Regions from separate parts of the Savagea faecisuis genome, predicted to be linked through region 2. Evidence: predicted binding sites of a transcription regulator. Region 2 holds the regulator's gene; the other holds the start of a gene.
The links. Region 2 encodes CtsR, which represses protease genes until heat stress. Its sites were predicted from a motif close to ATGGTCAATAAAGGTCAAACA; they were not measured.
Positions count from the first base shown of each region.

Region 1 (4,398 bases), on a different contig from region 2:
TTTCATTCGAATGAATGGTGTTCTATCTTTGTCCAATAAACAGTTGAGTTTAGACATTCAAACTGAAAACGCAGCAATTGCGAGGCGGATGTACTCTAATTTAAAAGCATTGTATCAAGTGGAGGTCGAACTGCTCGTCCGCCGCAAAATGCGTTTGAAAAAAAATAATGTGTACATTTGTCGCATACGTAAAGATGCGAAAAAAATATTAGAACAGCTAAGTATTTTAAAAGAAGGATTTCAATTTCAAAATGAAATTGATCCAAAGTTAATTCAAGATGATTGTTGTAAACGTTCTTATTTACGAGGGGCATTTTTAGCGGGAGGTTCGGTTAACAATCCTGAAACATCATCGTATCATTTAGAAATTTTTTCAGTATATGAAGAACAGAGCAAAGCGCTCGTCGATTTGATGAACGTGTACGATTTAAATGCGAAGTCAATCGAACGTAAAAAAGGCTACATCGCCTATTTGAAAGAAGCTGAGAAAATTTCCGACTTTCTCGGAATTGTCGGAGCCTACGTAGCGCTTATGAAATTTGAGGACGTCCGCATCATTCGTGACGTGCGAAATAGCGTGAACCGCCTTGTCAATTGTGAAACAGCGAATTTAAATAAGACGATTAGCGCAGCGCAGCGACAAGTTGAAAATATTAAATTAATTGAGCGAACGATCGGCATCGATGAACTGCCGGAACGACTACAAGAAGTAGCACGTCTACGAGTAGAACATCAAGATGTCACGTTAAAAGAGCTCGGCGAAATGATTTCAGGCGGACCCGTCAGCAAATCTGGAATTAACCATCGCTTACGAAAAATCGAAGAAATTGCGAACAATTTAAAAGAACATGGAAGTGTAAGATGAGGAGGAAAGACGACATGCGAGAGATAGAGACAACAGTTCAAATGAAGACAGGTTTACAAGCAAGACAAGCGGCATTATTCGTTCAAGTAGCAAATCGATTTGCTTCTGACATTTTTTTAGAAAAGGACGGACGACGCGTCAACGCGAAAAGTATTATGGGCGTCATGAGCTTGGCGATTGCACGTGGAACGACAATTAAACTTTTAGCAGAAGGTGCCGACGAAGAGAAAGCATTGGAAGAATTGCGCGAACTTGTCGAGTCAGAAGAATAAGTGAGAGTACGCAAAATGCGTATCCTTTCTTAATGAAAAAAATCCTGAACAGAGCGAATGCTCGATTCAGGATTTTATTTGTTTTATGCCATTTTTTCGTCGTGACGTTCTACGATGTGGTCGATTAAACCGTATTCGAGAGCACGTTCAGCTGTCATGAAGTTATCGCGATCTGTATCTTTCTCGATCACTTCTAACGGTTGACCCGTACGTTCTGCCATAATTCGGTTTAATTTGTCGCGTAAGAACAAGATGCGTTTTGCAGCGATGTCGATTTCAGTCGCTTGACCTTGTGCGCCACCGAGTGGTTGGTGAATCATCACTTCAGCGTTTGGAAGAGCAAAACGTTTGCCTTTCGTACCCGCTGTTAATAAAAATGCACCCATAGAAGCAGCCATACCGATACAAATGGTTTGAATATCTGGTTTAATAAACTGCATCGTATCGTAAATCGCCATACCTGCTGTAATGCTTCCGCCAGGTGAGTTAATATAGATTGAAATATCTTTGTCTGGATCTTCTGCTTCTAAGAAGAGAAGTTGTGCCACGATTGAGTTTGCTACGTTATCGTCGATTCCGCTACCAAGCATAATGATGCGGTCTTTCAAAAGACGTGAGTAAATGTCGTAAGCACGCTCACCACGGCTCGTCTGTTCAATAACTGTTGGAATTAAGTTCATGTAGTAGTTCCTCCTTTTGAATAACTCGAACACTATCTTTTTTATTATATAGAAAGAAGTGCTCAAGTACTAGCTTTATACGTATCATACACCTATGGTCAATGAAGGTCAAAAGAAATGCATCGCACGAAAAAATAGAGGAGATTCATAAAATAATCCGACTTTTTAGAAATGTGAATAAAATATGGACAAAAGTATTGACCTTACACCTACTGGAAGGTTTATAGTAAATATACAATCATTCAAGGGGGTAATGAATTATGAAAAAACCATTTGATATTGTCCGACTTCACCACGCAGAAGTGACAGTAACAGATTTAGATCGTGCACGTCATTTTTATTGTGAAGGACTCGGATTCATCGAGACTGAATCGGATGACAATCACATTTATTTACGTGCGTTAGAAGATGCAAACCACCATTGTTTAGTATTGACGAAAGGCGAACGTGCTAGCTTAAAACATATCGCATATCGTGTAAGCGCTGACAGTGATTTAGATGAACTCGATAAATTATTCACAGAGCTCGGCGTGAAAAAACGTTGGTTAGAGCCAGGCGAAGAAAAAGGACAAGGCCGTGCACTCCGCATTCAAGATCCAGGAGGTATTCCGGTAGAGTTCTTCTTCGAAATGGACAAAGCAGAGCGCATGTTGCAGAAGTATCATTTACAAGGGAATGTGAAAATTAAACGTATCGACCACGCAAACTGCTTAATTACGAACATTGATGATTTATACGATTGGTACGCAGAAAACTTAGGTTTCCGTACATCAGAATATACAGTGAAAACAATTTCAGAAGATAAAGAAGCGATGTGGGCAGCTTGGATGCACCGTAAGCCAAGCGTTCACGACCTCGCACTCATTAGCGACCGTGGACCACGCTTCCACCATACAGGCTTCTGGATGGACGATGCGAAATCAATTCTCGACGCATGTGACCATTTAGCAGCACTCGGCTACTATGCAAATATTGAGCGTTCACCAGGACGTCACGGAACATCGAACGCATTCTTCGTATACGTTCGCGATCCAGACGGCAACCGTATGGAACTTTACACAGGTGACTACTTCACGAACGACCCAGACTGGGAGCCAGTGAAATGGAATTTAGATCACCCACAACGTGCAACATTCTGGGGTGCGATGCCACCGAAAAGCTGGACAGAAGAAGCCGTTCCAGTTGAAGATATTTTAACAGGAGAATACCTCCCAATCGAAGAACTCGCTCACAATAAAAAGAAATAAAAACGAGCCTCCAAATGAGAAATTTGGAGGCTTTTCTTTATGGTAAGGGCTATAATAGATACAAATGGAGGGAAGCGTGATGAATGCACATTTTACAATCGGTCAAATGGCGAAGCTGCACAATATGAATCCGAAAACACTTCGCTATTACGATGAGATTGATCTGTTTAAGCCGATCGAAGTGAATGAGGACAACGGATATCGTTACTACTCCGCTGAGCAATTTAAACAACTCGACTTCATTAACTATTTAAAAACGGTCGGCTTAACATTAGAAGAGATTAAAGAACAACTACATGAACGAAATTTAGAAGGTTTTATCGAAACGATGGAAATGTATAGCGATATTAACCGAGCGAAAATTGAAGAACTTCATTACGTCCAAAAGACGATTGATTTACGCATGCATGAATTAAAGCGCCTTCAACAATTCGATCAATTAAACGAACCGCTTCTCGAATACATCCCGAAACGTCATACGCTCAACTTCAAAAGCGAGATTACATCCATTTATGATTTAGAAATTGCGCTTCGCACGTTAAAAGAAAAAACCGATCATTTCATATCCGTATTCGTCGGAAAGATCGGTTTAGTCATTTCGGAAGAGCAGATGGAAGATACCACATTAACGTATGACTCAATTTTTTACGTTTTAGAAGTGGAAGATCGCCTTCCTGTTCTTTATTTAGATGCGGTATCCGAATTAGTGGAAGGAACGTATGCGACGATTTATTTTCGTGGCGGGCACGCTGAAGCGCGAACATATTACGAAACATTAAAACATTACATTGCGAAAGAGCAAGTTCAACCGATCGGGCCTTATATGATACGCGTCCTCATCGATCAATTTATTTCAGATGACCCGAAAGAACATTTATCTGTTATTTCAGTGCCGATTGCGGAACTTCCTGTTGAGTGAGCTGTTCAATAAAGTATTTCGTACTCGCCGATAAAATATTCGTCTTCTTCCATATAACAGCAGGCTCAGAATAAATCGACATGTTTGAAATTGGCAAGACGATGAAATTATCTTTATGGAACTTCAATAAAGAAGAGGCGGGGATAATCGTAATACCCATCCCTTCACTGACGAGACCGAGCAACATATCGATATTCGGAGACTCGCATAAAATATTCGGATGTAAGCCGAGTTGATCAAATTGATTGACGATAATTTCATATTGTCCGATCCCTCGCATTCTATGGAGGAGAAGGAGTGGATATTCTGCGATTGTTTCTAACGTAATATCATCAGCTTCTTCAAATTCTCCCCATTCTTTCGGAATGACGGCAACATACTTTTCCGGATTGAGCGGAATCGAGTGGAAATCTTG
Region 1 covers NZ_JBHTJF010000041.1:38,577-42,974, forward strand. The annotation lists gene whiA (DNA-binding protein WhiA) at 1-865, shown strand, start outside; gene ACFQ0V_RS12035 (HPr family phosphocarrier protein) at 880-1,137, shown strand; gene clpP (ATP-dependent Clp endopeptidase proteolytic subunit ClpP) at 1,221-1,817, opposite strand; gene hpaD (3,4-dihydroxyphenylacetate 2,3-dioxygenase) at 2,078-3,064, shown strand; gene ACFQ0V_RS12050 (MerR family transcriptional regulator) at 3,144-3,983, shown strand; gene ACFQ0V_RS12055 (LysR family transcriptional regulator) at 3,946-4,398, opposite strand, start outside.
Region 1: the regulator CtsR is predicted to act here: its motif matches at 1,912-1,932, upstream of clpP (ATP-dependent Clp endopeptidase proteolytic subunit ClpP).

Region 2 (4,398 bases):
GATTCCTGGAACACCTTTGGAAGCGCTAGATGAATTGAATCCACGCTACAATTTAAAAGTGCTCGCACTTTTCCGTTATATGAATCCGACGAAAGAGATTCGTGTATCAGGCGGTCGCGAAGTGAATTTACGCAGCTTGCAACCGATGAGTTTATACGCGGCGAACTCTATTTTTGTCGGCGATTACTTAACGACGGAAGGACAAGAAAACAATTCTGACTTCCAAATGCTTGAAGACTTAGGGTTCGAAATCGATCGAACACCATTAACAGTTGCTCAATAAGTAGTCACTTTGCTACTTTTTGATAGAGATACACCCCTTACTTAAAATGACCTTTTGCCCAAGGTCATTTTTTTGTGTTGAAAATGAAACTATCGGGTATTTCATACGTAAAAGAGATACTAGAAGAAAGAGGGGATTTTTCATGACACAACTCATTCTATTTTCAATTATTGTCGGCCTCCTATTAGCTGCTTTAATGACGCCGTTTCTTCCGAAAAAAAGAAAGAATGAAGAGGAAATTGTGCGACGCCATCAACCAGTGAAATGGTTCATCGGCTATGCGATAATTTATTCAATTGCTATATTTATTTTTTACTATGTGACGAATTTAGATCGTAATTTATCATCGCTTTGGTTAATCGTCTTAATTTTTGCGATTCTTGGAGCGACAGTCGCACAAGAAGTCGAGAAAAAAGTGAAAGGCGTGATCGCGCTTCTCGCACTCGGGTTCGGAGTTTATATATTAAGTGCGCCTGTTTGGAATGCAGACGAGAAATATGCTGCTGTTGAAATGGAAGAACAAGTTGAAATTACACCATTTGACGAAACGAAAAAACCAGCGAGCGTTCCACCGCAATTTGTCCGCAATAAAATGAAAAAAGCATTCGGTCAAGTGCCAAATACGAGTTATTATGAACTCGGAAATTTACAAATTCAAAAAGTGAACGGGGAATTTGTTTATATTGCACCTGTCGAATTTTCAGGACTCTTTAAATGGTGGAACGGTAAAACAGTACCGGGCTACTTTACGATGAGTGCGACAGATTCGGCAGACAATCCACGCTTTGTAAAAGCGGAAATGACGTACACACCATCTGCATATTTCGGCAAACAAGTGGAACGTCATATGCGAATGGATCACCCAGAGCTCATTTATTACGGAAAAGCACAACTGGAAGTCGATGATGACGGAAAACCGTTCTACATCGCTTCATATGGAAAGTTCATTACAGCACGGGATGGATTTGACGTGCAAGGAATCGTCATGGTCGATACGGAAACGGGGAAAACGACGAAATATGCTTTGTCTGAAATTCCAGAGTTTATCGACGGCGCCGTATCGCCTGAAGCGGTCAGTTTACAAAATAGTTATTACGGAAAATACGTACACGGATTTTTCAACTCTTTATTCGGTAAAAAAGATGTGAAAATTCCTTCTGATGAAGGGGTAGAAGCGAGTGTGAACCCGGTCTTTGACGAAACAGGTCACATGTATTACTTCACTGATTTTACAAGTCCGAAAGAAGAAGTTGATTCGATGCTCGGGTATGCGTTAACGGATGCGCGAACAGGAGAGGCGATTTACTATACGGGGAATTTAGAAGAGTCTTACATGGATTCTGAAGGAGCCCTTCAAATTGTCGAGAAGAAATTTATCGAAAAGAAATGGCTCGGCGAAATGCCGGTCTTGTACAATTTTTACGGTGAAGCGAGCTGGCTCGTGCCCGTCCTCGACTCCAATGGCTTTTTGCAAAACTACTTCATCGTGTCGGCAGCGAACCCTGAAATATCTGTCTATGCGAATTCACCAAATGAAGCGTTAAAGCTTTACAAAACAGCTTTACAACGTGGAGGAAGCACAGTAGAAGGAACTTCTAACGCAGAAGTGAAAGAAGCGACAATCACGGTCGAACGAGTTTTTAAAGAGCGAGTAAACGAAGCGACGATCATTAGTGTATTAGCGACGAACGGTCAAAACTATCTCATTTCAACAGAATCTGCTCCACTCGGCGTCTACGTTGAAAAAGGAGATGTGTTACGCGTTCAATATGCGGATACAGGAGATTTCTTCTTACCTGTTCAAACGTTTGAAAACACAACGATTTCAATAACTGAATAAAAGATAAACATTGACGCGGTCGCTCATGAAGAGGCCGTGTCTTTTTGACAATCACGATACGAATGAGTTGCGACGTCATGTAAAAAAGAATATAATTAAGTCAAAGATAGTCAAAGTCAGCAGAGAGAAGGTGATCGAATGAAAAACATTACAGACATCATCGAACAATATTTAAAGGCGATATTGGAAGAAGACGATGGTGCGATTGAAATTAAACGCAATGAAGTTGCAGAAAAGTTTCAATGTGTCCCTTCGCAAATTAACTATGTCATTAATACGCGTTTCACAATTGAGCGCGGATACGCAGTGGAATCGAAGCGTGGTGGGGGTGGATATATACGAATTTATCAAATTCAACTCCATTCAAAAAAAGACGTGTTAGATCACGCTTTAGAAATGTTAGGACGAAGCGCTTCTTACGGAGTAGTGGAAGATGTCATGTATATGCTATTGAAAGAAGAGATTGTGACGGAGCGGGAAGCGAGGATGTTATTAGCAGGCGTTTCGCGGGCGATATTAGATTCATCTTTACCGAATGCGGACGAATGGCGAGCGAAAATTGTTCATTCGATGATTGAAACATTATATTATCGATGATTTTTCACATATTGCTTAAGTTTTATGGAACAGTTCTTTATACTGAATGTATACGTTTTCAAAATAGAAAGACAATTCGAATAAAGGGGTGGTTTTCCTTATGTTATGCGATAGCTGTCAAGCGAGAGAAGCGACTGTTTTTGTAACGAAAGAAACGATGGACGGACGAAAAGAATACCAACTATGTGAAAAATGTGCTTTCGAATCGAATGAAGGACAAGATTCGATGCAAGCGCAACCGATGACGATGCAACAATTTTTAGGAAATTGGTTCGGTCAACCGGAAACGGTAAGTAAAGTGCGACCTTATCATGAGGCGTCAATTCTTTGTACGAACTGCCAAATGTCATATGAACAGTTTTTGAAAAAAGGCCGTTTCGGTTGTGAGCAATGTTACGAAACATTTAGCGAGCAATTACCGAATGTATTTAACAAATTACACAACGGACATGAACGGCATATTGGAAAGGTGCCAGCTTATTATCCAGAGGCGTTCGCTTTAGAGCGCAAAATTAAAGAAGTGCGCGAACAGATGAATGAAGCGGTGAAAGAGGAGCGCTTTGAAGATGCGGCGATGCTGCGTGACGAAGCGATTCGACTTGAAACACAATTGAGTAGCGGAGGTGATTCTCATGACAATTGAACGATTTATCGATAATGCTTCTACAGGTTGGATGCAAGGTGGCGGAGAACAATCAGATATCGTCATGTCAACGAGAATTCGTCTCGCGCGCAACATTCAAGGGATTAAGTTTCCGACGATGTTTACACAAGAAGATGCGATGGAAGTGCGCAGACGCGTCCGTGAAGCTTTACGAGAAGAAGTGCACGAATGGATTGATATGAATGAAATTTCGGCTTTAGAACGTCAAGTGCTCGTCGAGAAACATATTATTAGTCGGGACTTAGCGAGTAAAAAAGAGATCGGCTCTGTCGCATTAAGTGAAGATCAAAAACAAAGCATTTTAATTAACGAAGAAGACCATTTGCGCATCCAATGCATTTATCCAGGTTTGCAGCTAGAGCGTGCTTATGAACAAGCAGAACTTGTAGATCATTATTTAGAAGGACCGCTAAAATTTGCATTTGATGGTGAATTTGGATATTTGACGAGTTGTCCTTCTAATACAGGTACAGGAATGCGTGCTTCGGTCATGATGCATTTGCCTGCTTTAACGATTACACGTCAAATGGAACGCGTCATTCCAGCTATTTCACGTTTAGGAATTGTCGTGCGTGGTAGTTACGGAGAAGGCAGTGAAGCGCCAGGCAATATTTATCAAATTTCTAACCAAATTACGCTCGGCAAAACGGAGCATGAAATTTTGCAAGAGTTGAAGCATATCGTTATGCGTTTAATTTCTCACGAACGCCGTTCACGTGATATGTTGCTACAACAGTCACGTATAGCACTTGAAAATAAGTTGTTCCGTTCGTTAGGAACGATCACATATGCGAGATTATTACCATCTACTGAAGCTGCCAAATGTTTATCAGACGTTCGTCTCGGAATCGATCTCGGATTAATTCAAGATGTCGACATGTCGATTTTGAACGAATTGATGGTGTTCATGCAACCTGCTTTTCTTCAGCAATATGCAGATGCAGAGTTAAATGCAGATCAACGCGACATGTTCCGTGCAAAACTTTTCCGAGAAAGACTGCAAATGAAAAAGTG
Region 2 covers NZ_JBHTJF010000034.1:209,002-213,399, reverse strand. The annotation lists gene bioB (biotin synthase BioB) at 1-283, shown strand, start outside; gene ACFQ0V_RS10530 (hypothetical protein) at 426-2,123, shown strand; gene ACFQ0V_RS10525 (CtsR family transcriptional regulator) at 2,262-2,720, shown strand; gene ACFQ0V_RS10520 (UvrB/UvrC motif-containing protein) at 2,821-3,363, shown strand; gene ACFQ0V_RS10515 (protein arginine kinase) at 3,353-4,398, shown strand, end outside.